Regions from separate parts of the Novosphingobium sp. BL-S-24 genome, predicted to be linked through region 1. Evidence: riboswitches for the same ligand, from Rfam matches in the RefSeq annotation. Region 1 holds a riboswitch; each other region holds the start of a gene.
What was found. A riboswitch is a leader RNA that binds a small molecule or an ion and turns the genes downstream of it on or off. The one in region 1 is predicted to bind cobalamin.

Region 1 (7,826 bases):
TCTGTCGCCTTGGCTGATCAGCTTGACGTCAAGCGAGGCGCTTGGAGCGAAGGCGGAAGCCGCCCGTTTCTTCCAGGTGCCCGAGCCCGGCATCACCGAGACGCCCCGCCTGCCCCATCCCGAACCGCGCGCGCCGTCGAACGATCACGCGGTGGTCGAAGCCTGACTGCCGAATAGCCTCGCCGCTGTCTGCGGGGCAGATGGGAAATACAGGTGCATGTAGCTCGCCGTCAGCGAGCCATGCCGGTAGATCGCTTCTCCGTCCCGGCCATCCGGTGTGATCGATCGGGCCAACGGGGTGAGAGGCGTATCCAACGAGGAGTAATGGAATGTGTGGCCGGTCATGACCCCATCCTCCAGCGCTACCTGCTGCATCCCAAGCGCCCCCAGTCGAGGCTGCATCGTTGCCCGGCCCGGGAAAATGCCCGGCAACTGAGCGCTATATCCGCTCAAGTCTGTGAGCGCCTCGCAGGTATACAGCATACCGCCACACTCGGCGAGGATCGGCAGGTTTCGCTCATGATGCTCGCGTATAGCGGCAATCATCGATGCGTTGGCGCTCAACCTATCCAGATGCAGTTCCGGGTACCCTCCAGGCAGCCAGACAGCATCGCAGGGCGGCAGATGGTGGTCAGCCAATGGGGAAAAGAACTCCAACCTGGCCCCCGATTGCACAAGGCAATCGACGTTGGCGGGGTAGATGAAAGCGAATGCCTCATCACGCGCTATCGCAATGCGCCTGCCCTCCAGAGACTTCTGCGCATCGGGGTCTACCGCAGATGGGGCAAACCGGACCGGCGGCGGAAGCTGCCGCGCTTCGTCCGGTAGTAGCTCCGCAAGGTGGTCCAGCCGGCGATTGAGATCGGCCACTTCGCTCGCCTGCACCAGTCCCAGATGCCGCGATGGCAGCGAACTCTCAGTGTTGCGCGCCACAGTGCCCCACCAGTTGATGGTGTCAGGGATTCCCTGCCGGAGCAATTCCGCATGCCGCGGCGTGCCGACCTTGTTGGCGAGCACCGCGTGAAGATCCAGCCCCGAACGATACGTCGCAAGCCCATGCACCAGCGCACCGAAAGTTTGCGCCATCGCCGATCCGTCGAGTATCGCGAGCACGGGCAGGCCAAACCGCTGCGCGACGTCTGCCGCACACGGATCGCCGTCGAACAGGCCCATCGCTCCTTCGATAAGGATGAGATCAGCCTCGCCCGCCGCCGTGTACAGCATATCGCGGCATTGTTCTTCGCCGCACATGAACAGGTCCAGCTGATAGACCCGCTCGCCACAGGCGGCTTCCAGAATCATCGGGTCCAGGAAGTCCGGCCCGCATTTGAACACCTTCACCCGGCGTCCCGTGTTTCGATGGTGCCGCGCCAAGGCAGCCGTCAGCATCGTCTTGCCCTGGCCGGAAGAGGGTGCCGTCACCAGCAATGCCGGGCAATCATGGTGGAGGCCGTTCGTCATCGCTGCCGAGTATGCGCGTTAACTTTTGCGCGCAAGCATCGGGTACTTGCACGTGGCGGCATCGCACGATAGTTGCCGCGCCGCGACAGGTTCCCCGCAAGGGGATCAAAAGGGAACGCGGGTGTGATGCCCGGGCTGCCCCTGCAACTGTAAGCGGTGAGCCATCGGCCATCACGCCATTGGAACCTTCGGGTTCTGAGAAGGCGGCCGAACCGGCACTGACCCGTGAGCCAGGAGACCTGCCTGACGCAGTCGTTCTTCGACCGGACAGGGTGTGCCGGACGGACGGGGGTGTGAACTCCTAGCGTGACGACAGCCTGACAGCGTGAGGCTCATCGCCTTTCGCCGTCGATGTCGTCTGCTGAAGGATCATACATTGCACGCCCGTATTCCCGCTTTCCTTGCGCTTGCCCTCGCCTCATCCCCCGCCCTGGCGGAAACTGCCCCTGATATGGCCGTCGACATATCTGGCAGCGGAGAGGGAGCGGAAGAACGCATCGTCGTGTCCGCCCTGCGCACCCCCGTGGCCGCAGAGCGAGTTTCCGCGCTGGTCACCATCCTGGATGAACCGGCGATCGTCGCGCTGCAACCAGTCGCCGTTACCGATGCCTTGCTGCGCACTCCGGGCATCAGCCTGTCGCGCAATGGCGGCTATGGCACCACCACATCGCTACGCATCCGCGGAGCCGACGCCGGGCAAAGCGTAATGGTGATAGACGGCATGCGCCTGTCCGATCCTTCGTCGACGGCGGGTGGTTACGGATTTTCCAACCTCCTGCTCGATGACATCGATCGGATTGAAATTCTGCGTGGCCCTCAATCCATCCTGTGGGGCAGCGACGCGATCGGCGGTGTCATCAATGTACGCACCCGTCGCCCCACCCAGCCGCTGGAGGGCAGCTTCGCCCTGGAGGCAGGCACGCACGACACCGTATCGGCGCGCGCCGGGATCGGCGGCACGTCCGAGGCGGTAGACTGGCGTCTCGCGGGTTCACGGTTCACGACAGACGGGATCTCCGCCCGGTCGAATGGGACAGAGGCGGATGGCTACACCCGTTCCGGTGCAAGTGGCACCGTTACCGTCCGGATCGCCCCGGGCGTCAGTCTTGACCTGCGTGGCTACTGGTCGAAATCCAACAACGATTTCGACGGGACATCTGGCGATACCCGCGCCTACGGGCTCACTCGGGAGTGGTCTGGCTATGCCGGCCTGAACTTCGCGCTCTTCGACGGGCGACTGTTAAACCGGCTGGCTGTTCTGCAGGGCGAGACCGATCGCGAGAACTACGATCCCGCGCGCAGGATCAGGCAGATCAGCTTCGATGCCCACGGCCGGGTGCGTCGCTTTGAATATCAGGGTACGTACACTTTCTCTGACACCATACAGGCCGTATTCGGTGCCGAGCGCGAAGAACAGCGGATGACGACGGCGTCGCCCTCCAACAGCACTACGCCGTATGTGCTCACCCCCAATAGCGTGGACACCGATAGCCTATACGGCGAGTTGCGCGTGTCGCCGGTTCGAGGGCTGACGCTGAATGGGGGGGCACGGTATTCCGACCAGTCCCGTTTCGGCAGCAACACCGTGGTCAGCGCAGGAGCCGTATTCACGCCCAATGACGGCGCCACCATCCTGCGCGCCAGTTATTCTGAGGGCTACAAGGCACCGTCGCTCTATCAGTCGTTCAGCATTTACGGCACGGCGGACCTTGTTCCGGAAAAAGCCAATGGCTGGGAAGTGGGTGCGGAACAGCATCTGGGCGACGTGCTTCATGTCGCCGCCACCTGGTTCAATCGTGATACCGACAATCTGATCGATTTCTCCAACTGTCCGGTCCGGGGAACACTGCCCGCCGCCTGCTACATACCCGGCACCTCGACCTCGCGCCTGGGGTACTATGCCAACGTGAAGGCAGCCAAGGCGGAGGGCATCGAACTGTCTGCATCGGGCAGGCTTGGCGTGCTGTTCGCCAACGGAAACTACAGCTGGATCAGGGCGGAAGATCGCACTCCGGGTGCTACCTATGGGCGCCAGCTCCAACGCGTGCCCCGCCATCTGGCGAATGCGGAAGCGGGCATCGATCTGCCGCAAGGTCTGCGCGCCTCGATCGCGGCACGCTACTCCGGCGAAAGTTTCAACGCCGCCACCGGCACGGCGACGCTCGATGATTACTGGCTGATCGACTTGCGTGGCCAATGGCAAGTCAGCGATGGCCTGATCGTCCAGGGTCGCGTCGAAAATCTGACTGATACGCATTACGAAACGGCAGCGGGATACGGAACGCTGGGCCGCACTGTAACTCTCGGACTGCGGAGCCGCTTTTGATGCTGGAACCTGTCGCCCCCGGGCCGTCGGTCGTTGTCTGCAGCACCTGCCGATACAGCGGGGATGGCAGGATCAGGAATGACGATGCCCCCCGCGACGGCGCGGTGCTGGCCGATGCATTGCGAAAAGTGCAGGAGGCGGACCCGGCGCTGCAAGCCGTGGCCGTACAGGCCATGCCCTGCCTGTTCGCCTGCTCCCGATCATGCACTGTCCATATTCGGGCGCCGGGCAAAGTCGGTTACGTCCTCGGAGACTTTGCCCCCGATCACGATGCGGCTCGGGCAATCTTGGAATACGCCGTAGCGCACGCAGCAAGCGAGGAAGGCCGAGTGCCGTTTCGCGAATGGCCGCAGGGCGTGAAGGGGCACTTCATCACGCGGACACCGCCCGAGGGCTTTGTCTGCACATGACCCGGTTTGCCGACGCCACCGCCTTTTCTGTCGCGCTTTCCGTCCTCCCCGGGCCGGATCCGAAAAGCCGGGCGGCCGCCCTTGCGCGCCAAGCTCGACTGACCAAGCCGGCTGGCGCACTCGGCCGGTTGGAAGACATCGCCGTGTTCATGGCCGGATGGCAGGGGGCGCAATGCCCCCGGGTCGATCGGGTACAGGCGGTAGTGTTTGCTGGAAATCATGGGGTCGTCGCCCAAGGTGTCAGCGCCTATCCCAGTGAGGTGACCGCGCAGATGGTCGCGAACTTTGAGAAGGGGGGCGCAGCGATCAACGTGCTCACGCGGGCATGCGGAGCCGACCTGTCCATCATCGCGCTGGAACTCGATCATCCCACCGAAGACATCACTCAGGCACCGGCCATGACGACGGAAGAGTGCCTCGCCGCGCTCAACGAAGGCGCGGCGTGCCTGCGGCCGGACACGCAGCTGTTGCTCGTCGGTGAAATGGGGATAGGCAACACAACCCCAGCCGCAGCGATGTGTGCTCAGGCGGTAGGAGGGACGGCGACGGACTGGGCGGGGCGCGGAACTGGCATCGACGATGCCGGCTTCCAACGTAAAGTGGCCGCTATCGACACCGCGTTGAACCTGCATGGCAACCATTGCACCGATGCTTTCGAAACACTGCGCCATCTGGGCGGTCGTGAAATCGCGGCAATGGCTGGCGCTATTCTGGCGGCACGGTTGGCACGGGTCCCGGTTCTTCTCGACGGTTTCATCGCCTGTGCAGCGATTGCCCCGCTGGTGCGGCATAATCCCCGATTTACCGACCACTGTCTGGCCGCGCATTCATCGGCGGAGGCGGGGCATGCAAGGTTGCTGGCTACCCTGTCCCTCGCCCCCCTGCTGAACCTTGGCCTCAGGCTGGGCGAAGGAACGGGTGCCGCCTTAGCGGTGCCAATCGTCCGCGCGGCCTTGGCGGCGCATTCCGAAATGGCGACATTTGAAGAAGCGGCGGTGTCCAGCAGCCAATGAGCGGGATTCTGGTCCATCTGATGCGTCATGGCATCCCCCAACATCCCGGGCTGCTGCTGGGGCATCGGGATGATCCGCCTTTGCCCGCCGGCATCGACTTATGTGTTGCCCGCAGTGTCGATCTTACCTTTGCCGAGGTCGTATCATCCGACCTCTCCCGAGCCTCCAAACCGGCTGATGGGATAGCCGGTGAGCGCGGAATCTCTCCTCGCATCGATCCAGACTGGCGAGAGTTGGATTTTGGCAACTGGACAGGACTGACGCCCGAAGCAATCGATCCGGCGGCACACGCGTCGTTCTGGAACGACCCGCAGCATTGTCCCCCTCCCGGTGGAGAGCGTTGGTCCGACCTATGCGATCGCGTGGGCGGTGCCCTTGCTCGCATCACGAACACATCCTTGATCCTGACGCATGGTGGAGCAATGCGGGCAGCACTCGCAGTTTTGTTCCACATGGAACATTTACAGACTTGGGCCTTCGACTTCCCCTATTCCAGCGTTCTCAGCCTTCGAGTTTGGCCTGGCGAGGCGGCTCAGATCGTAGGGCTGCGAACATGAAGGGCGTGATCCTCGCCCTGCAATTCCTGACCCGCCTGCCGTTCCCTCGCGTGCAGGCGACAGAGCAGGAGTTCGCCGCCTCGATGCGATGGTTCCCGGTCGCCGGAGTGGCAGTGGGTACTGCCGTCGTGCTGCCATGGACACTCATCCACGCTTATGATCCATGGCTTGCCGCGCTCGCTGGTTTGATTGGATGGGTCGCCATGACCGGCGCACTTCATCTGGACGGCCTGGCAGATGTGGCGGACGGCATGGGCGCAGCGCACCGAGGAAGAGACCGGCTCTCTGCCGTCATGGCAGACCCGCATGTCGGCAGCTTTGCGGTAGTAGTGCTGGTCATCCAATTGCTCACCAAACTGCTGCTGCTGCATTCTCTGCCATCATCCAGCTGGTCCGCCCTTCTCCTCGTTCCCATACTGGCGCGCATCGCCCCGATTGCCTGGGCTTTGTATATGCCCCCGCTGCACGCCGGATTGGGCAGCAGTTTTCGCAGCCACATCCGCCTCTTCCATCTCGTTATCTGGTCGATCATGGCGACCGTCTGCGCGATCATGCTCGCGCCGTCGCTGCTTGTCGTGTTTGCGCTGGTTCCTTTGTGGAGGTGGTGGCTCCTTTCACGGCTCGGCGGGATTTCGGGGGACGGCCATGGCGCCGGTATCGAATTGATCGAAACGGCTCTGCTTATCGCCTTGGTCATAGCCCGGTGAACGATGCGTTCGAGTACCATGGCGGGCGCCTGAACGAAGCGGCCGCGCATTTCGGCGGGGACCCGAGCACGTGGCTGGACCTCTCTACCGGATTGAACCCCACCCCGTGGCCGGTGCACATTGTGCCGGCACCGGAATGGACCACCCTTCCCGCTCCTACGGCCCTGACCAAATTGGAGCAGATAGCGGCTGGTCATTTCAGCGCCGATCCGGACTTCGTGTGCGCCGTCCCGGGCAGTGAGTTCGGCCTTCGTTTGCTAGCATCGGAGATCAGCCTGCGAGGTCGTTCACTGACCCCGGCCTATCGCACCCATTCAGAAGCGTTTGCGAATTCCCGCCCGATCGCGTTTGGTGGCTCGGTGGAAGACGGTGAAACCGTCGTCGTTGCCAACCTCAATAATCCGGACGGCAAGGTATACTCCGCCGATGAGATCATGAATTGGTCGCGGGGCATTGGCGCGGCAAACGGATGGTTGATCGTCGACGAAGCCTTTGCCGATTGCCACCCACAGATAAGCGTAGCGGGCCATGTTGGACCTGGCCGCAGACTGATTGTTCTCCGGTCGTTTGGTAAATTCTTCGGGCTCGCCGGTTTGCGGCTGGGGTTCCTGATTGCCCCGCCGGCGATCGTTTCGGGCATACGCGGCAAGCTGGGGGCGTGGCCGCTCCATGCCGCCGCCCTGACCATCGGCAGCGCGGCCTACGCGGACCAAGAGTGGATTGATCGCACCCGCGTCGAACTGCCGGCCAGAGCCGATCGCCTTGACGCCGTGCTGAACGCGCATGGGCTTGAAGCGCAAGGCGAGTGCCCGTTGTTTCGCTATGTAAAGGTTCGCCACGCGCGCAATCTTTTCGAACATCTTGCCCGGGCGCGCATCCTTGCAAGACCGTTTACCGCCAATTCGTCAGCCCTGCGGCTGGGAGTTCCAGACGATCCCGCTGCGCTCGAACGCCTGAACCGGGCGCTGGACGAGTGGAAGCGTCGTGGCTGATCCGATCGCGTTCCTGGGGCTGGCCATCGAAAGCGCGATTGGATGGCCCAGCAGGCTGCATGCTGCCACCGGGCATCCAGTGGGACTGTTCGCCAAACTGATCGCGGCGAATGATAGGCAATTTAACCGCGTGGAATGGTCGGACCGGCGTCGGCGTCTTGCCGGATTGGCGGCGATGGGTCTGCTGATCGGGCTGACCCTGTTCATCACCATGACCATCGAAACTGTGATACGACGCTGGGCGGGGGATTGGGCATGGGTGCCGATTGCCATCCTGTCATGGCCCGCGATCGCCGCGCGGAGTCTGGACGATCACGTCAGGCCCGTGTGGAAAGCATTGCATAACGGCAATCTTGGGGC
Region 2 (7,826 bases), 820 kb from region 1:
GAGAATGCCCCATGCGCTCTATCATGCGCCCCATCGCCCGGATGATCGCTCCGGTGTCCCTGATTGCGCTTTCGGCTATGGCCGTCCCCGGCGCTGCGCTCGCCAGCAACTCGCAAACCTCGCACGCCGATCTGTCGACCATTCCCGAACCCGGTGATCCGGTAGCGGAGCGTCAGGCGCTCAACGAACAACAGGCACAGGCCGCACAGCGCCAGGTCGATGAAAACATCGCGCGCGAAAATGCAGCGGCCGCGGAGATGGCAGCTACCGAAGTGCGCACCGAGCGCAATGAAGCGGCCTATCAGCAGGCGTTGCAGAACAACGAAGCCGCCGTTCAGGAGTATCGGGCTGAACGCAAGGACTGGGAACGTAGCAACCCGGCATGCTGGAAAGGTGATGCGATCCGGTGCCCTGCGGACGATGCCGGACCCGGTGCAGTCGGGGGTTGATCCCGGCTCTGCCGCGACCAGAACGACCAACCGCCTGTCGCAACCGCTTTGCATCGCTTCCATCCCGCTGGCATACAGTAAGCTTGAGGTGGAAGGGGTGCTTCGATGGGGTACACGGTTGGTCGTTGTCTGGCGGTGGTCATTGCGCTCAGCATCAGTTCGATTGCGATCGCGGATGATCCCTATGATCCCGACCTGACGCCCGACGAAATAGCGCGGGACACAGCGACAATTCGCCGGATGAACCAGGATCAGCTCGACTACGTGCGCAACCGGGATGCGGGATATGCGCAAGGCTGGTCGGATTATAATTCCACCCGCTCCCGTCCAAAGCTGGATGACAAGGGTTACCGTACAGACCTACAAAATTATGACCTGGCGCGAGCCGACTATGCCCGGCAGCGTCAGGATTATGAGAGGCAGCGGAATGACTATGATCGTGCCATGCAGGAATGGCGTGAAGATGCCTCGGCCTGTCGCGCGGGATATTACGACCGCTGCGACTAAATGACGACGAGGCCATAGTTTGTGGAAAGCAAACAGGCCCCGGTTGGAGGGTCGACCTGTCGGCTCTAGCATCTGGTTGATGTTACGCCCCTGCCGTAACATTCTGATCTGCGCCGTTACGTTCGCGCTTGCAGCTTGCGGAGGCGGTACGAAATACCGACCGGTGAGCGACCTTCCGATCCGTATTGGTCCACCGTACCAGGTTCGCGGGCAAACATTCGTCCCTCAAGCTCAGCCCGACTATGACATGCTTGGATATGCCACGTGGTATGGCAACGAAAGCGGCAACCAGGTCGCCAATGGTGAACGATTCAGACCCGACTGGCCCACGGCAGCCCATAAAACCTTGCCCCTACCATCCTATGTCGAAGTGACGTCACTCGATACGGGGCGGCGGATCATCGTACGAGTAAACGATCGCGGCCCGTTCGGAGAGAGCGCAAGGATCATTGATCTGTCTAAAGGCGCGGCCGAATTACTGGGCGTGCGCGAAAAGGGGAAAGCGGCCGTGCGGGTTCGCGTGGTCGACCCATCCAACAACGATCGCGCAGCCTTGCGCAAAGGGCGTCCAGCAGCTGGATTGGCGCCGATTTCTCCGTATGCGCTGGGCAGCCTGCAACAGCAGTTCGCTCGAGGGGTCGGAAACCGGTAGGCTGACATCAAGGAACCGGCCTGCTTACAGGAGCGTTCTTGTTGAAAGAGGAGAGAGATCATGAGCATCGGAGCTGAAATCCCCTTCCGTCGCAGCCGCTTTGCCCGCGCAACCGGGTCGCTGATCTTCGACAGGCAGCGCGAAGAACATCAGCGCGAGAAAGAGCAGCATAACAGCCAGATGTGGGTCTGGTCCAAAGGCCACTTCGTGACGAGCTAAAGCCCATTGAAATGGCGGCGGCACCCAAATGAGGTACCGCCGCTGTCGTTTTACATCTTCAGACGAACGCCGGCATAGGCTGACCTACCCGGCGTGCCATAAGTTCGAACGACCTCGTAGTGCTCATCGAAGAGATTTTCGACACGGCCGTAAACTTCGATCTTGGGGCTCACAGCAAACGCCCCGCGCAATCCGACCACCGCGTGACCGCCAACATACTGGGTGTTGAGCGTGTTGTCATACCGGCCGCCGCCGACGCGAAGGTCCATACCCAGCCTGAGGCCGACTTCCCACGCCTTGTCGATGCTTGCGTACAGGTTCGTGCGCGGCCTGCGTGCCAAACGGGTGCCAGTGAGAGCGTTTGTGGCATCGAGGTAAGTGGCCGCAACATTCACGTCGAACCCTTCCCAGTCGACAACCTGCATTCCCAGTTCCACGCCTTTTGCGCGGGCGCGACCCACGTTGTAGTAGTTGAACTGCGTGAGATCATAGTCGATGAGGTTTTTGGTCTTGCGATCGAAATAGGTCAGCGTGAAACGCCCCGTTCCTTCGGCAAAAGGCTGTTCGATCCCGGCATCCCAGCCCGTGGATGTCTCGGCATCCAGAGCTCTGAAGCCACCGTTCGAATAAAGTTGATAGAGCGAAGGCGCCTTGAACCCTTCGCCATAGCTCGCCCTTAGAACCGGAGCATCCACACCCTCGCCGAGAAGCCAGGCACCATTGGCCGCCAAAGTCGTCTTGTGGCCGAAATCCCGATGGTCATCGTAGCGGACACCCCCGTTGAGAGTTAGTCCCGTCAAAGGGCGCAACGTAAGATTGCCGTAGAAACTGTCCATCGACGTCGAGTCCCTCGACCCGAAGTTGTCGGCGAACTTCTGCTTTTCGGTTTCGGCGCCAAGCTGCACGCTCGCCATGTCCACCGGCGAAACCAGCAACTGCCCCTCAAATCGTTCGGTCCGCCCATCGGTCGTGTAGGGACCGAAAACAGCATCGTCCGAAACACGGTGCGTATCGTTAAGGCCGAACCCGATCCGCGCTGAAAGGCGATCGTCCAGTCCCTTGTAGCGCACGTTGGCATAGCCCAGCGTGTCCCGCTTACGCCCGACATTGAGCGCATCCGCGCCCGTGTTGTCATAGTCGTAATTCGCCTTGGTATAAAATCCACCGGCATCGACGGACAGCCCTTGCGCCAGTTCAACTTGCGCCCGCGCGTTCGCGCTCCGGCTTTCGAACCCATCCTTTTCCGTGCCGCCACGGCGTTCATTGAACGCCGAGAAGCCGTCACCTTTCATCCAGCTTCCGCCCAGAGTCAGACCGATTGGCCCGATCAGGCCGGCAACCGATGCAGCGACCTGCCGGCGATCTCGCCAGCCATATTCAGCCTGAGCGCGGGCGGTCCATTCCTCGGTTGGCCGCTCGGTGATGAAGTTGATGACGCCGCCGATCGCCCGGCTGCCCCACAGCACGCCGGAGGACCCGCGCAGCACTTCAACCCGGTCGAACTGTCCGATGGTAAGCGCCCCGAAGTCAAAGCCGCCGCCAACGTCGCCCGGATCGTTGATGCGCACTCCGTCGATCAGCACCAGGCTCTGTGCGTTCTCAGCGCCACGAATGAAGACGCTGGAAGGCTGACCAAAACCGCCTGACTGGACCACCGATACACCCGGTACGCGGGCCAGGACATCAGTGGCAGTGGTCGCCTGGACACGCTCGATATCATCGCGGGTGATGACGCTGATCGACTGGCCGACCTGAGTGATCGGCGTCGGCTCACGATTTGCGGTTACCACGATCGCGGGGGACAACGGGCGGCAATCGGCGCAACCATCGGCGTCCTCTGCAACCGCAGGGGTGCTCGTCACCATGGCACAGCCAAGCAAAAACAGATACTTCACAGCAATTCCTCCAAACCTTTGAACGTATTGCCGTTCATGGCGGAGGCAGGCGCGCCGTCCTCAAGGCTCGCTTGCTCGCTGCATGCCGAACTTCCCCGCTCGGCTGCGGAACGACGACCATGGGCAGGTCTCCTGGCTTCCGGATCATGGCCCGCCCCCGCCTTCCCGGTCGGGCCCGCAACGGGGCCGTCCAGTGGCGCAATGGAGGCGCGCTCTCCGGTCACAGTTGCGGGGGCAGCGCCGACAATCCCAGCCGGCTTCCCTCTTAGGCCTGGCATCGCAGGCACCCATGACGAAGCCGCGCCGATACTGCCTGCCCCCGACTAAGGCAAGCGACACGGCCATTCATGCAACTTCTTAAGAGTTAGTGGTTAGAGCAGTCCCTGTGCCGCAACGGGACGACGATCAATGGTCAGGTGCAATTGCCAGCGCAGCCGACTAGGTCGTCAATCTCCAAATATGCGCCCATCGAAGGAAGCGTGTGTCCGCAGCCCTCTCCCCTACTGACAAGATGGCTGCTCACGCGGTCTTGCGGAGTTGCGCGGCCAATCTACCAGACCGTTTCGAACGTCCGCGCGACTTTAACGGCCGATTTGCGCGCCGCACATACGGGGTGCGGGAACGCCCGATCAAGTTGCGTCGACGCTGGACCCTGGGCGTCACTGCTCTAGCGGCCATTGCACTCCCCGCCTTCGCGGCACCGGGGGGGTGGGGTGACGGATGGGATCGCTTCTCGATAGCTGACGCCGGTTCGCCAGACGGCCCGGGCACTGCAATGCCTTTCGAACAGGCAGGCGCAAGCTTCCCCGGATCAGCTTTCTATTACCTCGACAATAGCCTGGCTCCTCTGCGGGTGGGCGAAGGAATCCGATCGGACGCTGACGACATTCCGTCCGGCCCAACACTGGGCTCCGGTCCCGCAGCTCGTGCTCTTCGGATCGACAATTCGGGCGTGGATCGCTCCCGCGCCGTGCAATGCATGACCGCGGCGATATACTATGAAGCGGCAAGCGAACCCGACGCCGGGCAACGTGCCGTGGCACAAGTCGTGCTCAATCGCGTGGCTCATCCGGCCTATCCAAAGACCGTGTGCGGGGTGGTCTACGAAGGGTCTGAAAGACCGACCGGGTGCCAGTTTTCGTTCACCTGCGATGGGTCGCTCGCCCGGCGCCCGCAACACCTGTTCTGGGATCGGGCCGAGAACGTCGCGCGTGCCGCGTTGGCTGGCTATGTCTATTCGCCGGTTGGCTTGGCAACCCACTACCATACGGTTCAGGTAAGCCCGTACTGGGCGCCGAGCTTGAATTATCTGGGTACGATAGGCGCGCACCGATTTTACAGCTTCAAGGGCGCGGCAGGCAATCCGGCGACGTTCCGCTTCGCCTATTTCGGCGGGGAGCCAATCGCCGCACCCCATCCCCGCAGCGCTTCCTCCAGCGCCGCCGCCGCTGCCGCCGCGCTGGATCCTGTCGCATTGCAGCGCGCGTTTGGGCTGGCCGAGCCCGCAAGGCCCATCGCCGATCAGCAGATCGCGCCGGCATCTGCTCCCGTCTACTCGTCGCAAGTCGAGCAGCGCGGTGGCGATGCGCTGTATCGCGCACAAAACCTGCCTTCATCACAAGGGATCAAGGCTGAATATGCTAACTCCGGCCGCTGGATCGCCCCGCCCCACGATTGACGTGGGGACATAAAATCAATCGATCGCAACTACTTACCTTGGGGAATCTCCCTAAGGGGCATGGTCAATATTTAAGCAACCATTTCCTCTCACGATGGATTAGCGCCTTTGCAGTAAAAGGTGCTCGTACCGAAGAGTAACGAGAGGCCCCCGTTCATGACCATCCGATTTGCCGCCGCGCTGGGGGGGACAAATCCGGCTATCGCTCGGTCCGTCTGCCGTGGCGCACCCTTGGGGGCGATGAACGACAATCATCCTATGCCACGCATTCGCCTCCATGCGATCAAGCAGGCCTATCAGCCTACTCTGGAGGAGGACGAAGCCATCTTGGCCGCCGCGCTGATGCATTTCGCAAGACACGGCCTGTCGGCAGCAGCCAGAGCGCAAAAGGAAGCCGAAGCTGCCCATGCGGCTGGTGACAAGCACCGGAGCGCTCACTGGCTCGGCATCTGCCATCAACTTGATCGGCGTATGGCTGCCGCTACCGCACGGCGAATTCAAGCTTAACTGCTATGTGACCAGTGCCGGAAACTCCTAGCAACTTGAAGTTTGCATGGCGGAAAACAAGGAACAAATACAGTTATACGACTACTAATGCAATTGCGAACTATTATCACTGAAAAGTGTTGCAGCGGGTGCTCTGATTGCCGTTTGGCGGTTGCAATGTGGAACTCAGGGGCGTAGGGCGCCACCTGAAACCCGGCGCCTGTCTTTCTGCGGGATTGAAAGCAGGCCGTCTTGAAGTCCGTTGAATCCCGCCATTGGGAAGGACAAGCACGGATCATGGCTCGTAAGAAGATTGCCCTTATTGGCGCTGGCAATATCGGCGGCACGCTGGCGCACCTCGCGGCGCAAAAGGAATTGGGCGATATCGTCCTGTTCGACGTCGCTGAAGGTTTGCCGCAGGGTAAGGCCCTCGACCTATCGCAGTGCGGCCCGGTCGAAGGTTTCGATGCCAAGATCACCGGCACCAACGATTACGCTGACATTGCCGGGGCTGACGTCATCATCGTCACCGCCGGTGTCGCTCGCAAGCCCGGCATGAGCCGTGATGACCTTCTCGGCATCAACCTCAAGGTCATGAAGGCTGTCGGTGAAGGCATCGCTGCGAACGCGCCAAATGCTTTCGTGATCTGCATCACCAATCCGCTCGACGCGATGGTCTGGGCACTGCGCGAATTCTCCGGTCTTCCACACAACAAAGTTGTTGGCATGGCCGGTGTGCTTGATTCGGCTCGCTTCTCCACCTTCCTCGCCTGGGAATTCGACGTATCCATCCGTGACGTGAACACTTTCGTGCTCGGCGGCCACGGCGATACGATGGTTCCCGTCGTGCAGTATTCGACGGTAAACGGCATCCCGGTTCCCGATCTCATTAAGATGGGCCGCACCACGCAGGAAAAGATCGACGCGATCGTGCAGCGCACCCGTTCGGGCGGCGGCGAAATCGTCGGCCTGCTCAAGACCGGCTCCGCTTTCTACGCTCCGGCAGCGTCGGGCATCGCCATGGCCGAAGCCTACCTCGATGACCAGAAGCGCATTCTGCCGGTCGCCGCTTACGTCGATGGGCAGTATGGCGTTGAAGGACTGTACGTCGGTGTCCCCGCCGTGATCGGTGCCGGCGGCATCGAGCAGATCGTTGAGATCGACCTGGATGCAGAAGCAAAGACCAACCTCCAGGTTTCAGTCGATGCGGTCAAGGAACTGCTGGTTGCTTGCAAAGGCATCGACAGCACGCTCGCCTGAAGGCACACGGTGTCGCGCGGTACGGCCTTAACCAATGGCCAGTATCGCGCGGACCAGAAAGTTTCTTGGGATCTTCCCGGCCCTTCCCGGCTGATCCCATGACCAGGAACAGGAATACTCCATGTCCATTCTCATCGACAAGAATACCAAGGTCATCACGCAAGGCATGACCGGCGCGACCGGCACGTTCCACACGGAGCAGGCGCTGGCGTACGGCACCCAGATGGTCGGCGGCGTTACTCCGGGCAAGGGCGGCACGACCCACATCGGTCTGCCCAACTTCAACACTGTCGCGGAAGCGAAGGCTGCAACGGGCGCGACCGCATCGTGCATCTATGTGCCGCCGCCATTCGCCGCCGACTCGATCCTCGAGGCGATCGACGCCGAGATGGAACTGATCGTCTGCATCACCGAGGGCATTCCCGTGCTGGACATGGTTCGCGTGAAGCGCGCCCTTTCGGGTTCGAAGTCACGCCTGATCGGCCCGAACTGCCCCGGCGTTCTCACCCCCGGCGAGTGCAAGATCGGCATCATGCCCGGTTCGATCTTTTCCAAGGGTTCGGTCGGCGTCGTCTCGCGCTCGGGCACGCTGACGTATGAAGCGGTGTTCCAGACCACCAACGCTGGCCTCGGCCAGACCACGGCTGTCGGCATCGGCGGCGATCCGGTCAACGGCACCA
Region 3 (7,826 bases), on a different replicon from region 1:
TGGGTCGGCGCGCGTGCTACATGATTGCCTTGGCGGTCTATGGATCGACGCACCTGTCGTGGCTTCTGGCCGGGCCGGGGGAAAGTCTGCTCGGCATCGGCGCGCGCGCCGTGATCGGCGGCCTTGCCGGAGGCGGGATGATCCTCTGCGCCTACGCCCTGCTTTCCGATGCCGTTCGCTTTGATTTCGTGCGGAGTGGCGAGCGCCGCGAGGGGGCTTTTGCCGGCATCACGACGCTGCTGGACAAGCTGTCCTCTGCCGCATCGCTTGCCGCGCTGGGCGCGTTTCTGTCGGTGATGGGATATGTTTCGTCAGGCAATGGGGCGGTCGGCAAGCAAGGACCGGAAGCGATTCGCGCGATCATGCTTTGCGAATCGGTCATCCCTGCCCTGGCGATGGCCGGTGCGCTGCTGACAATGTGCTTCTACAAGCTGGACGCCGACGAACTCGCCGCGGCAGAGCGCCACGACGAAGCGATACCTTCCACCGAAAGTGCTGTCGACCCCGCCGCCGATCCCGCTGGTGCGATCACCTGACAAATGGGTAGACCGCCCTGCCCTCACTACGTTGGAAACCGGTATGTCTCAGATTGAACCCTATACGATGGCCGCCTGCCGTGTGGTGCCGAACTCCATGTTTGTGGATGGGCGGCCCGATCGTGGAAAGTTGCTGGCGAATATCGACCACACCATCGCTGTTGCTGAACGAGTCGCCGGTGACCACGGCGCAAAGTTGATCGTCTTTCCGCAGTTCGGCATCAGCGGGCACGCCATGGTATCGTCGGAAGTGTGGCATGACGCCGCGCTGGAATTTCCGGGGCCGGAGTTGGACCGTATCGGCGCGGCGGCGCGGCGAATGGGGGCGTGGATCGTCGTTCAGGCGCCCGAACGTCACGCCGCTTTCCCTGGCCGCTATTTCCTGTCGTGCGCGATCATCGCGCCGGACGGCAATCTCGCGCTCGTCCATCGCAAGAGCTATTCACTGTCGCTGCGAACCAGCCCGATCGACGTCTATTCCAAATTCATCGAGACATTTGGCGAGGACGCGTTCTTCCCGGTGATCGACACCCCCCTTGGCAGGATGGCGGCCACGATCGGGGCGGAGCCGCATTGGCCGGAGGCGTGCCGTTCGCTGGCGCTGAAAGGGGCGGAGGTAATCGTCAATCCCATCGCGGCGGCAGGAACCCACCTCGATTATCTGGAGCGTGCAGGCGCGTTTCACGTACGCGCCACCCGCGCGTTCGAGAACATGGTCTATCTCGCCAGCCCCAATTTCGACGGTGGCCCACAGTCACCGCCATCAACGATCTACGATTACAAAGGCGAGCAGATCGGCAAAAATGTGGCAGCGGATACCACCGTCATGCTGGCGCGCGTGGACATCCCGGCCCTGCGGAAATGGCGAGAGGAAGCGGCAGCCAATTTCCTCGCGCAGATCCAGCCACAGACCACGATTGCTGCTGCCATGACAGGCCACTGGCCCAGTGACCGATGGCCCGATCATGCTCCCGAACAGTTCGACGAAATCATCGACGTGGAACGGGACGCCTGGCGAAAGATCCAATCTCACTGGAATGGTGGCAAGTCGGTCTGAACCTCGCCCATCAGCCCACTGAGTCGAGATCGCTCCAGCGATAGACGGCGTAACTGGCCATCCAGCAAAATATGAATAGCCCGATGATCAGGAAACCCAGGGTGTTGAAATGCTCGGAAAGCATGGCCGCACCTGACCATACCCCGCCTTCCAACCCGAACTTGTCAGACAGCAGCGCCGCCGTCTGTATCGAACCGATCACAAGCGCTACCAGCGCGGAAATCGCGGTGATGACGACATTGTAATAGAGCTTGCGAATGGGCTTCACGAATGCCCATTCGTAAGCACCCAGCATGATGATGCCGTCGATGGTATCTACCAGCGCCATGCCGACCGCAAACAGCACCGGGAATACCAGGACGGTCACCAGCGAAATCCCATCCGCTGCATGGGCGCCCGACAGCCCGAGTATCGCCACCTCGGTCGCGGTATCGAAGCCCAGGCCGAAAAGAAAACCAAGCGGCGCCATGTGCCAGGGATGCCGCACCAGCCGAAACACCGGCCTAAGGATGCGGGCGATCAGACCGCGCCCGGCCAGCAGCATGTCAAGATCGTCCTCCACGATCCTGCCACCGCGCCTAACTTGTTGAAACCGCTGCCAGACGCCTCTCAGAATGACGAGGTTCATGATGGCAATGACGAACAGGAATGCGGCCGAGATAATCGTCGCGATCACGCCACCGGACCGACCGAATGCCTCAAAATCGTCGAGCGTACTGGCGGCAAGGGCGATCGTCGTCGCCGCGATCAGGACGATGGCGGAATGGCCGATCGCGAACCATAGCCCGACGCTCAGTGGTCGCTGGCCGTCCTGCATCAGCTTGCGCGTCACGTTGTCGATCGCCGCGATGTGATCTGCATCCACGGCGTGGCGCAGCCCCAGGCTCCATGCGAGCAAGGCGGTTCCCAGCAGTACCGGGCTGGAATGGAAAACGCTGAACGCCCACCCCCATACCAGGAGATTCGCCCCGATCAGGCACGATATAATCGCGGTGGCACGAGAGCGCAGCCGGGGACCGGCGCCTCGATGGGAAGCCGTCCGACTCCCACGTTGCGAAGGCGCGCCGGGCGCGTCGTTCAGGTATTGCATTCATCGATACCCCGGGCGTCAGCGAACCTGACGGAGGGGCTTCCGCACAAGCGGCCGGCGCATCCATGCCGGACGGACGCCAATCAGCGGCCGGCACGGTATGCCGGTGCGGCCCCGCCGCACGTACGTCGCTCAGACGGAGTATCCGTGCCTTGGCCAACCCCTGGGCCACGGCAAGAGCGACCAGACGCCGGCAGGTTTCCTGGCTCGCGGGTCAATGCTTGATGCATGGCCTTCCCAGGCCTCGCATGTTTCAGCGTCCGGCCCAGTGGCTGCCGGCGTACCGCGTTGGTCGCCGGCCTATGCATCGCGCTCGCCGCTTACAGTTGCAGGGACAGCCTCGGCTTCGAGGGGGCACCCCTCTTACCGCGTTCCCTATTAAGCCCCTTTCGGGGCACCGACGCGATCAATGCCGACCCGCCTCAAAGCCGGATCGACACGATCGCACCTAGTCGTACACGCGCCGGGCCGCAAGGCCGGATCGCGGGTATCGGGCTTTCGGAAGGTTCAGTTCGCCGGGGTGCGACGACGACGCCGAAGCAGCATCAGACCGCCGGTCGCCAAAGCCATCAGGCCGATTACGCCCGGTTCCGGCACCGGGGAGCCGCCCGAGCTTCCGCCGGGAGTGCTGGGCGTACCCGGATCGCTGGGAACCTGATAACCGCCGGTGTACGTGCCGATATGCATTTCACCGTTCTGCACCAGGCTGCCGAATACGGCCGATCCCTGGATGTAATTGGCAGTCCTGGCGGCCGCGCCGGGGGCGAGCACGGAACCGCCCCAGGCCGTGGTCAAGGAAAGGTCCTTGGCATCCGGGAAGTTCCAGATCACATGTTCGCCCAGGTTCTGGGTGCCGCCCAGGAAGTTGTCGTCCAGCTTGATCGCACCGCCCGATACGTTGACGATCGCCGTGTCCGCGCCGTTAAGATTGAACTGGATCTCACCGATCTTGTTCAGGTCACTGGCCGAGATGTTGAAAACGGCAACGCCGCTGCCATCCGGCTTGGCATCGAACGTGCCGCGATTGCCGCTGATCGTGAGGTCGCTATTAGCCGTCTGCTTACTCATCGATACGCTGAGGCCGGTCATCGACGTTTCGATCAGGCTCTTTTGCTGGGTCAGGTTCTGCGCGAAGGCTGGATCGCTGGCGGCAAGGCCCGCCGTGACGGTGTTGTTGTTGACGTTGGTGTTGCTGATCGAGCCGCCAACCAGAACCGTCTGCGCGGCGCCATTGAGATTAAGGCCGCTGTTGACGTTGCCGCCAACGATCGCGCCGGAACCGTTGTTCAGGTTCTTGTGGCCGCCGTTGACGTCGCCCACCACGGTCAGGCCCGGCGTGCCAGTGTTGGAAGCGGGAAGCGGCTGAATCTGATAGTTCGACGAATTGCCTTCCAGGTTTCCGCCGACGAACGTGCGCCCTTCCACCTCGGATGACGACGTCAGATCGCCCAGAACCACGAGGTTCCAGTTGCGCAGCACATCGGTGCCGGCAATCATACCCGAACTGGCAAGAACCGGACTGGCAGCAATCACAGCGGCAATGGCCGCGACGGACAAGGAAGCGATACGAATTGCTGTCACGGGTGGGTCTCACGTGGCGGAAGTGCCGAGGCCCTCGTATCGCAGCCGGTGCGATTGGAAAGTCGCACTTTGGCGGTGTCCCTTCGCGGAACACGCCAGCTATTACCTGTTATCTTGATACCCGGTGGTGGCCTGCTCCTCCCGAAGAACGAGCGCCAAATTCAAACCATTGCGGTTGCACTAATTCTGGACACCGTTTGGGGATGGCCATAGTAGTTAAAGCGTTCCAGCGGCTGGATAAAGTGAGGGGTCAAAAGACCGTACCGCACCAGATGGAACGAAAAGGAGCATCGGACGACTGTCATCCTTGAAAGGAGGCAGGAGACCGAGTGGCACGCAAAGATATTATTTGGCCTGGACAAAGGCCGGCGTGAACACGTTGACGGTACGTCCGTAGACGAACGTCAAATTGTGCCGGCCTCTCGTCCAAAAACCCAGCTGCAGCCTGATGAACCGATGCTCAGGCGGCGTGTACGATGTACCCTGACGTTCCGTCACCAAGCATGCCGTTACGGATGACATAGGCGATCATGTGCACCCGATTGCGCGTTCTGGTCTTTAGTCGCACGTTTTCAACATGGCGCTCGACCGTGCACGGCGCGATCGACAGCGTAATTGCAACTTCCTTGGCAGACATGCCTCGCGCCACCAGACCGACTACTTCGGACTCACGGACGGTCAGCTGCAAGTTGTTAAGTTTATCCATGATAACCCCCTATATGCGTGAAAATCCCTCAGAATCACCGATTTAAATGCTCGGTAATCCGGGTATGCGATATGTGTTGTGGGGCGACCCTAGTGGATTCTACGATTGATATTTTTATATAACACGCCTTAACCAAATAGTACAAGTTTAGTCTTAAGTCCGATTTTTACGTACATCTATTGCCGTTGCGCCCGTCCGCTCTTGCCACGAAGATTGATCAGCTTTGATGGAGACGCGCTTTGACTCAATTTGCTGCCAACTGGATTCGGGCCAATGATTGAAGATCGGCACACAATCCTCGAAACGCTGACCAATCGCGAGTCGGAGATCCTTCGCGCGATCGCTCAAGGCCTGTCCGCCAAGGAAGTGGCCAAACAGCTCGAGATCGCACCCCGAACCGTCGAACGGCATATCGACCACATCCGTCTCAAGACCCGGACGCGAAACCGTTCCCACATGGTAGCCTTCGCCATTGCGAACGGGCTGGTGTGAGAGTTGCGGCAGTTCACACGCCTTTGTGCGCCCCGGTGAGGGCAGGGTTGATGTTCGCATTTGCAATCCAACTCCCTCCTCTTCTTGGTTATGTGCACAATTTCACTGATCTATTGTGAGTGGCGCTTACTTAATTCGCCTTGTTGATTTTCAGGCCATTGTTCCGACTCACCACATTTCATGAGGCATAATGCCTAGGTACTTGGTCCTATGTCGAGGGCATCAATCATGTGCAACTTTCCCAAAGCGAGAATATCAGCGGGGACTGAATGACTAGACGTCAGGGATCAGGCAGATCGGGGGGCTTGCGGGCGGTCCATCCGCTCGCTCGCGGAGGCGCTTGCACCCGAGTCGCAACACTAAAAGATCGGGAAGCCGGCGGCCTTCGCTATGATATGCCGTCCCGGTCTTCACAGTTTTACTTGCTATACTAGTCATGGCGTCGGGGTTTTCGGCCATGGTCCTGTATTTCAGCTGGCTTTGCCGATCATCGGCAATTGTCGCTGAAAGCAATATGTTGAACACCGCGTTTCAGCGTGCGCGTTTCGTCTATTCCGGTTGGCGTAACCAAGACCTGCTGTTTTCCGCGATCCGCCAGGACGAAGACACGCCTTTCCGTCGTCGCTTACGCGCTCGGCCCACGATGCTGGACGCGGTCATCCATCCCTACCAATCGACCAACTGGAATGCGCGTACGCGGTTGACCAAACTTCGCGATCATTACGACGCCATGGTCAGGCTGCGATGGCTGTTCGACCCGCATGAGCAGCGGGAGACGATGATCGGCGATCTGTCCGCGATCGACCCTGGCCTACGCCTGGTCCTGGATGAGGCGATCTGGTTCAAGAACGAAGGCCCGCTGGTGCTTAACCTGTTCCGGGGAGACGACCGCATCTATTCGATCGCTTTCGCCTTGCGACGGGAAGCTGGCGACCTGATTGCCCATGTCGGCGCGGTACAGGGCCGCAATCCAAGGGACATTCCCGAGATAATGGACATTTACCGCGATCTCACCCGTCAGGCACATGGCATGCGGCCCCGTGATCTGTTGATCGAGCTGTTCCGCATGCTTTGCATACAACTGGGCGTAGCGCGGATACTACTGGTTTCCGATCAGTACCAGCACCATCGCGCACCGTACTTTGGCGATAGCAGGGCGGAAGTCCGCGTCAGTTATGACGAAGTGTGGATTGAACGCGGCGCCGTGCGCATTGATGACACCATGTTTGAACTCCCTGTACGCGCGACAGTGCGCGCACGCGATCAGATCCCGGCACGCAAGCGGGCTTTATATCGCAGGCGGTACGACATGCTCAGCCAGTTGTCTGAAGCGATCGAACGAAGTCTTCGAAAGCACTGGCTAGAGGGAAATCCGTCGACCGGTCACGTAACAGGAGGCGAAATCGGTGTGGTCCAGCTTACGTAACCACAATCTCAGCGCCAGGCTGCGTCAGCCGGCCGACGAGTTATGGGACCGATACCTCGGCGTAAGCACGTTCGGCTTCCACCCCGGCACCGGAGGCCCCGGTGATCGCGAGTGGTACATGCATTACATCCCATCGCCCTACCGGGATATCTTCGAAGTCTTCAAAGCTGCTGGATTGAACGCCGATGACACGGTGACCGATCTGGGCTGCGGTATGGGTCGCGCCGTATTCGCCGCCGCTCATATGGGCGCATGTAGGGTCGAGGGAGTTGAGTTGGTTGCAAGCCTCGCGCAGCAGGCACAGATCAACCACCAGAAAGGTCGTCTCCGCACAAAGAAGGTGGAGATAATCGCCGCCAACGCAATCGATCACGACTTGAGCGCTACCACGGTGTGCTACATCTTTCACAGCTTCGGGCATCACATCATGGGTGAGGTCTTGGAAAGGGCCCGCAGGGATCGGCACAGGGCGGCCGTCACCGCGCCTTTGCGCATCGCTTACATAAATCCGGTCTGCAACGATGTGATAGAAGCGTCGGGATGGTTTCGAAGGGTCAGGGATCTGCCTGCGCGATCGCAGTTTCTGTCGAATGCCGACCATTATGCCGCGACGATCTGGATCTCCAGCGGCGGATAACGCACGCTATCGTTTGTAACTTTTATGTTACTCGCGTTATTTCGTCGAATCATCGGCTTGGCCGCTTGCGATGCCAAAATCGTCACCGGAATAAGCCAATTTTTCAATCGAATTCGATACCATTCCTGCGGTTTTGCCTCCACCCCTTGCTTCGAGCACACGCAAGCCAGCCTATGCCTTTTCAACGTTATGTCATTGGATTATCGTGATAAAATGATAAACTTGATCTCAATGCGTCAATTGTTTGACATATAGATATATCATTATAACAATAAGCTCCGGCGAAAGGTCGCCAAAGATG
Region 4 (7,826 bases), 870 kb from region 1:
CATGACGGTGACCGCAGTCCGGGTAGACGGCGCGCGCCAGGCGAAGGTCAGAAAGCCCGTCACACTGCCGGAATGGTACTGAACCGCCCGGCCATTGATCTCATCGGTGAACCAGCCCGCGCCATAGGCTGCGCTGCGGCCCGAGGACATAAGGGCCGGACGCACCAGTCTTGCAACCGTCGCTGGCGATGGGACAGGACCAGCCTGGAGTGCATGTTCCCATCGCGCCGCGTCGCGCGCCGACATCAATACCCCGCCGTCAGCCGATTGCGAATAGTCGGAACTCATGCCAACGGCGTGCCGCGTGATATTATCTTCCAGTACGTAAGGCTCCGCGCGTCCTGCAATCACGGCACTTGCGTCGTCCACCCGGGCATCGGACAGGCCGGCACGCCTGAGCAGCCGCTCGGTCACGAGGTCGCGATAGGATTTCCCGGTAACATCGGCCAGCAGATAGCCGAGTAGCACGTAACCGGTATTCGAATAGGCCCAGGCATGGCCCGGTTGAAAGTCGAGCGGGACGGCAGATACGCCAGTGAGAAAAGCCTCGCGCGTGATCGGGCGGTCGGCGTCGAACCCGGGCAACCCTTCATAGTCCGGCACCCCCCCGGTGTGGCTCAACAAGGCGCTGATGGGAATCGCAGCAAAGGCGTCCGGAAGGCCTCGCGCATAGCGCCCGACCGGACCATTCAGATCGATCGTCCCGGCTTCGGCCAACTCGAACACCAGAGCAGCCGTAATTTGTTTGCCCACTGATCCAAGATGGAAAAGCGTCTTCTCGTTTGCGGGAACTTCGAACGGCAGGGAGGCCGTGCCCAGACCTGCGGCCATCATCGTGACGCCATTATGCACGACCGCTATTCCCGCAGCGGGAATCCGCCTATCTCGCATCATCTCCTGAACGCGATCAAGCACCTTGGACGGTAATCCGCTTCCTTGCGATGCCATCCCGAAGCCTGGTGTGGCTATTACGCCGGCACCTACGGCCATCACGGATCGACGGCTCCAGCCACTCATATTCTTGGTCAATCTCGATCCTTATCACGACGAAGCGGTCAAACCTATTTAACGCGCCGTCATAGCCATTCCCACAGGTAGCGGGAGAGTCGCTCTGCCGACCACGCCGACGGTCTTCTGTAGGCTTCGCATTTCCAAAACCTGTTCCAATTGCAAAATCCCGAAATGCCCTCACGGACATTGGGAAATGAGAAAGCCATGGTGTCGCAAAACATGTGGAGAACGGCGGCTATCGCCTGATTTCCGGCAAGCCAAAAAGCTGCCATTCAGCCATCGACCTAATTACCGCCTTTCAAACCTCCATTTCCAATTAGCAGACCATACAGTCTCTGTGAGCCGATTGATTTCACTGCTCCGATCATCATCGACCTGTCGACAAAACGCCCATATACTTATGTTGCTAGAGGCGATTCCGGGTTTAAGTTCGGAAAAGACGTCTCCAACCAACAACGATACCGCTGATTGAAATAAGGAGGCAAGCACCTGACAACAGCCAGATCAGAGTATGCCGCATCGGCGGCCAGATCAGCAGCCATGGGAAATCCAGATTGTGCAGCGCGCTAAACAGCCAACGATAGCTGCGAGCACCTGATCCAACCTGACCCAGTAATGCGCCAGTGGCTGGATCGATATGCAACCATGTTTGCGCAGCGTCGTCGAATTTGAGCCGCAGCACGGGCAGCGGTCGGCTGTCGTCCCGCACATTTCCAGTCGAATACCAGTAGCGATCGGGACGTTTCAGCCGATCCACGCCGGTCAGCGTCGAGCCGGGCATGGCGGCCTGTGCAGCGATGAGGATCCGGCCCTCATCCATCGACATTTGCTGCCCCGTAAGACCGTCCAGCAACTGGGGCTTTCTTTCGCCCCATAAGCTGACGACCGGCCGACCACCAACATAGGTGAAGCGAGCCTCGCGCGCACCTGTGGCTGCCCGCGTCAGCATCGCCACATTAGTAGCAGGAAAACCGGGGCGCGCTGCGCCATAGAGCCTTGCCACATCGCCACCCGCCTTGTCCCGCAATCCACCCCATGGGCTCATGGACAGCCAGCCGCTGAACACCCAGGTGATGACGAACAACCCGCCCGCCAAGCCCGCGACATGATGCCATTTCATCCAGCCGCGATAGGGGCTGACCGACCCTGATTTGTAGCGATTGCGGAGCCGGACCCGCAACAGGCCGATCCAGACGCCGGCAATCGCCCCCAGCAGTCCGATGCCTGACGTCCACAGGACTGTCTGGCGCCATGGTTCCTGAAACACCCGCAACACCTCGAAATAGATCCAGTGCGGGATGCGCCCAACCAGTTCCAGAATCGTTCGTGTGCGGTCGTATTCTGCACGACCTCACCGGTTTTTTGGCTGATGTAGACGTCGGTCGCTACGGCATCGGCAAGCCTTACCCGCCAGAACGGGGCCATCGCCATGTAGGCGCGCGTGACCACCCATTGGTCATGGTCAACAGTAGTAATAGAGACTGTCGGTGCGCCGGTAAGGGCGGAGGCAATCGCCTCCGCACGCGGCGCATCGATCTGTGTGATTTCATCGCCCGTTCGCGCCGACACGGCGCGCCGCCCGTCGGGCGTAACGAACCGATAGACCGGTCCGCCACCCGTCATGCCAAGCCGCATTTCGGTAGGAAATGCAGCCAGATTCAGTTTCGCCAGTGCCCGATCCGGACCAACATGCACCTGTTGCCATTCGATCGGCGCTGCCGTCGCAACCCGTTCCTCAGCGCGGAAGGAGGGGAAGGACACGTAGAGCATGACCAATCCGGAGAAGAACCAGATAGCAAACAACAGACATAAGGCGATGCCCACCCAGCGATGGAAGACATAAAGCCAACGCTTCCCATTCTTGGTCCAGGCGGTCAGCGAGAGTGGCGACTGCCTTGGCCGGGTCATGATTGCTACTTTAGAAAGCGACATGAAGGGTCGCCTCCACCGTGCGAGGATCGCCCAGCACCCATTGCGACGCCCCATAGGTCGCACGCGCATAGATTTCGTTGAAGATGTTGCGCACCCGTACCGCCGCACTCGCGCCTTCAATGAACTTCCAGCGGATACCGGCGTCCGTCAAGGTGTAAGCGGGGACGACACGGCTGTTGGCCGCATCCTGATAACGTTTGCCCACATAGCTGACACCCCCGTCGATGACCCAGTCATCGGCGAACGACCAACTGACGAACGCATTGGCGCTTTTCGTGGCGACATTGCTGGGGCGGTTGCCTGCGCGCTGGAACAGAACCCCGCCCACCGATTCCGCAAAATCGTCGTAGCGCGCACGCAGCAGCGCACCGTTGAGGGTAAGGCTCAAGCGATCGATCGGCTCCAGGAACAGCGACGCTTCGACACCGCGAGAGGATTGTTCGCCGACCTGTACCTGGATCGTGGGGATCAAAGGATCGGATGTCAGCAGCTTGCGCTTGACGATGTCATACACCGCCAATGTCCACTGGCCCCGGCCCCCCCAGAAAACATGCTTGATGCCCGCTTCATATTGCCGACCGGTGGACAGGTCGAAATCACTCTGCGCCACACTGGTCGATACCAGTGCTCCAACAGGATCGGCTGCGGTCGCATATTGGCCGTAGAGCGCGAGCGTCGGCACGGGATTATAGACGGCCCCGACCCGCCACGTGACGGCGTCCGGCGTCGACGTGAAATTGTTCGCCGCGTTGACATAGTCTGTCTTTGTAATCTTAGGCCGGTCGTAGCGCAGGCCGCCAACCAGAGAAAATTGCTCGCTGAACTGCAGCCGATCTTCGGCAAATATTGAATATTGCCGGATCCTATTGGTGTAACGGGGCTTGGTAGGCGCGTTGGCCTGGTGGAGGAAAAGCGTGAAAGCCGGATCCTTCACATCGACCAGGCGGGTTGCGTTATTGCCGCTGTTGCTGACATTCTTGTAGCTGATACGGTTGATGTCAAAGCCGACAACCATCTGGTTCTCCATCCCGCCCAGCCTGTGGGTGAGATTGGCGGTCGTCCGGTTCCCGGTCTGCTTCTGGATATGATAGAGTTCCAGGAAGCTGGATTGCTGAATTTTTGCGGTGCTGGTCGCCGTCGCAGGCACATAAGTGACGTTTTCGGCATTCTTCCAATATTTGTTGGCCCACAGATGATAGAAGGTGCTGCGTATGGTCAGCGCATCGGATGCTGCCCATTCGATTTTTGCCTGGCTCCAATTGTCGCGGAAGCGCAGCCGGGCATCGTCGACATTATAGTTGTTCCGGCGCAGCGATCGGTCCAGCTTTCCGTTGACCAGCGGCACGCCGAACCACGTCCGCGGATTTTGGTTACTATGGTCGTGGGACAAGGTGATGGAGAGCGCATCCGTCGGCTTCAGGTGAATGGCCCCCGACAAGGCGATCGCGTCAGAATCGCCGCGGTCCATCCAGCCTTCGGATCGGCGATAACTTGCATCGGCCCGGAAGCCGATGGCGTCCGTGATCGGCCCGCCAGCGCCCGCCGCGACGTTCAGACTGTCGAAGGATGCAATGCCGATGCGGCCGCTGACCTCTATCTGTTCAGAGGGCTGCTTGCGCACGACGTTCACCGCGCCGCCAATGGCGCCCTCACCATATAGAACGGAGGCTGGTCCACGCAGAATCTCCACGCTTTGCGCCATCCACGGGTCAGCCGGGAAGGTCAGCGTGTTGTTGTACATCCGCATCCCGTCGTAGAGCGTCATAACCGAATTCTGCCCGGTGAAGCCGCGGGCGGACAGGCCATAGCCGAAGACCCCGGATGTGTTGACGATACCAGTAGCGCGCGCGGCAGCATCCTGGATGGTCAGATCGCCCCGCAACCGGATCGCGTCGCCATCGAGCGTTTCGACGCTGGCTGGCATTTCGAGCGGTGTAAGCCCAAGGCGACTGGCTCCTTCGGTCTTCAGATTGAGCCGAAGCGGATCGACCACACCCGTCACGATGATGGCGTCAGGTGTGGGATTGATGTCTTCCGCCGGTGTCTGGGCATAACCAGCGGTCGGCAAGGACAGACCAACCGCAGCGAGCATGACGTTCTTGAAATACTGCATATAACCCCCGTTCGTTTCGCGGCGCACCTGTTGTGAGGGGCGCCAAGTGACAAGTTACGAACGGTTGGAGATGTGGTGGCGCGAAGAAGGAACGGTTGCCGCAACGTCGGGAACGCGCACCCAACCGCCCGGATTCCCGCACTTGCAGGTCCAGCCGTTCGTTCGTCGCTCAGACGGAGTTCACCGTGCCGCGGCCATCCCCTGGACCAAGGCAAGAGCGACCAGACGCCGGCAGGTCTCCTGGCTCATGGGTCATCGCTTGATATACGGCCTTCCCAGGCCTCGCAGGATTTAGCGTCCGGCCCAGTGGCTGGCGGTTGGGGCACAATGCCGTCCGCACATGTATATCGCGCTCGCCACTTACAGTTGCAGGGACAGCTGCGGCATAGGATTCTTGCAAGGACCCGCACCGCATTCCCTTTTAATCCCCGTTTCCGGGGAACCGACGCGATCTATGTCTGTATCCTGCCGAAGCAGAAAGAGACGGCGCTTCTTATGACGCTGAATATCGTTTCGCAAGTGACTGTCGTTGCCCGTCGGAATAAGCCTCCCCAGGCTGACACCAGAGCGGAGGGTCTAAGTGGTGAACGCCCCGGTCATTCGGCTCGAAACAGCCTGCCGGCGCCAGACCCTTAAAGCCGTCAGCGCCTGTGTCACGGATCGGGAAAGGGCCTTCCCACACGTTGGCGCGCGCCCTGCCGTCGGAGTGAAAAGCCCAACTGGTCGGATTGCGCGGGCCGTCCTACCGGCCGCGCGCGGCCTGTTCCATTGCGCTTCAGTCGGCAACGCGCCACCGGCCCATCGGGCATAAGCTTTCGCATCCTCGCGATCGACATGGACCACCGGGTCGTTTTCATGGCCTTGCAGATTAGTGTCCGGCCCCTGCGGATGGCGCCAGTTCCCACCCTTTACCAGGCGCCACCAGCGCGCAGCATTGTCGAGCGGCACAGGTGCGAGCGGCTGAACAAAAAGGGCAGACGCCCCCTCATGTTCGGCGCGGGTCTGATAGCCCGTCGCTGCAACGAAAGCCGCAGACTGGCGATTGGTGACTTCGTGGCGGTCGATCCAGAAGGCGGCGGTCGTTACCCTATTGCCCGGGCGGCCGGGCCCGTCCTCGCCGAGGAGCACCGCCGGCAGGAACGGCGATGCGGTCGTCCCGGCTGTCGCATTGCGACGGCGACACAGTCGGCGCTGGCGATCCTGAGCCGCCGACGATCGCAGCCAGAGGCGCAGCGATCAAGGCCATGGACCGGGTGGGAAGCCGGATCCGCATCGTCAGTCCGCCCCCCGTGGTGGGCCTGGATGAGTCAGGGGATCAGCGAGCACCACGCCCACGCGCCTGGCGTAATCATTCCAGACGCTAACCAGGGCTGCCTTGCGGGCCGGCTCAAGCGCCGAAAGGTCGCGCGTTTCGCCGGGATCGGCGGCGACGTTGTACAGGCGCCACTTCCCGTCGCTGATATCGGTGATCTTCCAGTCACCGTCACGGATGGACCGCGAATTGAACAGTTCGGAGCCGATCGGCTGTCCCGCAGCATAAACCGGCGCGCCGGTTTGCAAAAAGGATTTCCAGCTTCGACCGTCGATCGGCTGGGCCGTCGCCCCTCGCGCGGAAGGCTGCGGAATGCCGGCGAGATCGAGAAAGGTCGGGGTTACGTCCGTGACATGCGTAAATGCGCGGCCAATCTGCCCTTTTGGCACCGCAGGCCCGGTGAGGAAGGCTACGGAACGGGTGCCACCTTCCGTGGCATAGAGCTTGAAGCGATAGGATGGCGCGGTCGCCGCCTGCGCCCAGCCTTCGCCATAGGTGGCGTAGGATGCCGCGTTGCCGATGTCTTCGGGCGCCTTGACGGGCGGGACCATGTCGCGCAGCATTTTCAGCCCCGATCGGCTGGCTTCCATGCCTTCGGCACCATTGTCGGACAGGAAGAGGATGATGGTGTTGTCCAGTTCGCCCGTTTCCTTCAGCGCACCGACCACTTGGCCGACGGCAGTGTCGAGCCGATCCACCATGGCCGCATAGACTTCCATCTTGCGTGCCTCGATCTGCTTGTCGCGCGGCGACAGCGTCTCCCAGGGTTGGGCGTCCACCAACGGGTGCGGCTGCACCGATGCATCGATCAGGCCGAGTTCCCGCTGCCGCTTCAGTCGCGTGGCCCGCAGCACCTCATAGCCCGCATCATAGCGCCCTTTATATTTGGCGATGGTTTCGGGTGGAGCCTGCAAGGGGTAATGCGGCGCGGTAAAGGCGAGATAGGCGAAGAACGGCTTCTTGCCGTCCGAACCGGAACGCGTGCTCTTGATTTGCTCGACCAGCTTCTGCCCGAAATAGTCGGACGAATAGAAGTTGGCCGGTATGGTGACGGGCACGCCGTTTTCGCGATAGGTCGGGGCATATTTCGGGTTCGAACCCATGCCCCCGCCAAAATGATTGTGGCCGCCCTGCGCCAGCGAAAAGCTGAGCTGGAAGCCACGGGCGTGCGGGTCCTGGTCGGGTTCGACGCCCAAGTGCCACTTGCCGGAGTAAAGCGTGCGATAGCCCGCCGCGCCCAGTCGCTCCGCCAGCGTCGGCGCGTCGGCGCGCAGATAGCCTTCGTAGCCAGGATGGCCTGTTTGATTGGGCGCCATCACTTCGGCCATGGCGCCCAGCCCGACCCGGTGACTGTCGCTGCCCGTCAGCAGCATGGCCCGCGTCGGCGAGCAGGCGGGTGCGGTGTGGAAGCCGGTCAGACGCAAGCCGGACTGCGCCAGCTTATCCAGATTGGGCGTC

Region 2: linked by a shared signal. The riboswitch ahead of ACZ1JM_RS18015 (TonB-dependent receptor plug domain-containing protein) and the one ahead of ACZ1JM_RS14150 (TonB-dependent receptor plug domain-containing protein) in region 1 are both predicted to bind cobalamin.
Region 3: linked by a shared signal. The riboswitch ahead of ACZ1JM_RS03900 (HoxN/HupN/NixA family nickel/cobalt transporter) and the one ahead of ACZ1JM_RS14150 (TonB-dependent receptor plug domain-containing protein) in region 1 are both predicted to bind cobalamin.
Region 4: linked by a shared signal. The riboswitch ahead of ACZ1JM_RS09880 (TonB-dependent receptor) and the one ahead of ACZ1JM_RS14150 (TonB-dependent receptor plug domain-containing protein) in region 1 are both predicted to bind cobalamin.

Annotation. Positions count from the first base shown of each region.
Region 1 is NZ_CM145488.1:1,826,077-1,833,902, reverse strand. Features, by position in the region: gene mdoH (glucans biosynthesis glucosyltransferase MdoH) at 1-166, shown strand, start outside; gene ACZ1JM_RS14155 (cobyrinate a,c-diamide synthase) at 145-1,461, opposite strand; cobalamin riboswitch at 1,532-1,722, shown strand; gene ACZ1JM_RS14150 (TonB-dependent receptor plug domain-containing protein) at 1,913-3,787, shown strand; gene ACZ1JM_RS14145 (DUF1636 domain-containing protein) at 3,787-4,197, shown strand; gene cobT (nicotinate-nucleotide--dimethylbenzimidazole phosphoribosyltransferase) at 4,194-5,210, shown strand; gene ACZ1JM_RS14135 (histidine phosphatase family protein) at 5,207-5,767, shown strand; gene ACZ1JM_RS14130 (adenosylcobinamide-GDP ribazoletransferase) at 5,764-6,474, shown strand; gene ACZ1JM_RS14125 (threonine-phosphate decarboxylase) at 6,471-7,466, shown strand; gene cbiB (adenosylcobinamide-phosphate synthase CbiB) at 7,459-7,826, shown strand, end outside.
Region 2 is NZ_CM145488.1:2,641,148-2,648,973, reverse strand. Features, by position in the region: gene ACZ1JM_RS18035 (hypothetical protein) at 12-449, shown strand; gene ACZ1JM_RS18030 (hypothetical protein) at 555-956, shown strand; gene ACZ1JM_RS18025 (septal ring lytic transglycosylase RlpA family protein) at 1,036-1,608, shown strand; gene ACZ1JM_RS18020 (hypothetical protein) at 1,669-1,827, shown strand; gene ACZ1JM_RS18015 (TonB-dependent receptor plug domain-containing protein) at 1,878-3,722, opposite strand; cobalamin riboswitch at 3,828-4,028, opposite strand; gene ACZ1JM_RS18010 (cell wall hydrolase) at 4,234-5,400, shown strand; gene ACZ1JM_RS18005 (hypothetical protein) at 5,557-5,907, shown strand; gene mdh (malate dehydrogenase) at 6,184-7,146, shown strand; gene sucD (succinate--CoA ligase subunit alpha) at 7,268-7,826, shown strand, end outside.
Region 3 is NZ_CM145487.1:865,972-873,797, forward strand. Features, by position in the region: gene ACZ1JM_RS03890 (MFS transporter) at 1-536, shown strand, start outside; gene ACZ1JM_RS03895 (nitrilase-related carbon-nitrogen hydrolase) at 580-1,593, shown strand; gene ACZ1JM_RS03900 (HoxN/HupN/NixA family nickel/cobalt transporter) at 1,604-2,602, opposite strand; cobalamin riboswitch at 2,859-3,100, opposite strand; gene ACZ1JM_RS03905 (choice-of-anchor A family protein) at 3,191-4,255, opposite strand; gene ACZ1JM_RS03910 (response regulator transcription factor) at 4,725-4,970, opposite strand; gene ACZ1JM_RS03915 (response regulator transcription factor) at 5,244-5,462, shown strand; gene ACZ1JM_RS03920 (DUF535 family protein) at 5,899-6,888, shown strand; gene ACZ1JM_RS03925 (methyltransferase domain-containing protein) at 6,869-7,525, shown strand.
Region 4 is NZ_CM145488.1:960,006-967,831, forward strand. Features, by position in the region: gene ACZ1JM_RS09870 (serine hydrolase domain-containing protein) at 1-1,029, opposite strand, end outside; gene ACZ1JM_RS09875 (hypothetical protein) at 1,436-2,278, opposite strand; gene ACZ1JM_RS09880 (TonB-dependent receptor) at 2,930-5,056, opposite strand; cobalamin riboswitch at 5,270-5,518, opposite strand; gene ACZ1JM_RS09885 (SUMF1/EgtB/PvdO family nonheme iron enzyme) at 5,633-6,184, opposite strand; gene ACZ1JM_RS09890 (arylsulfatase) at 6,332-7,826, opposite strand, start outside.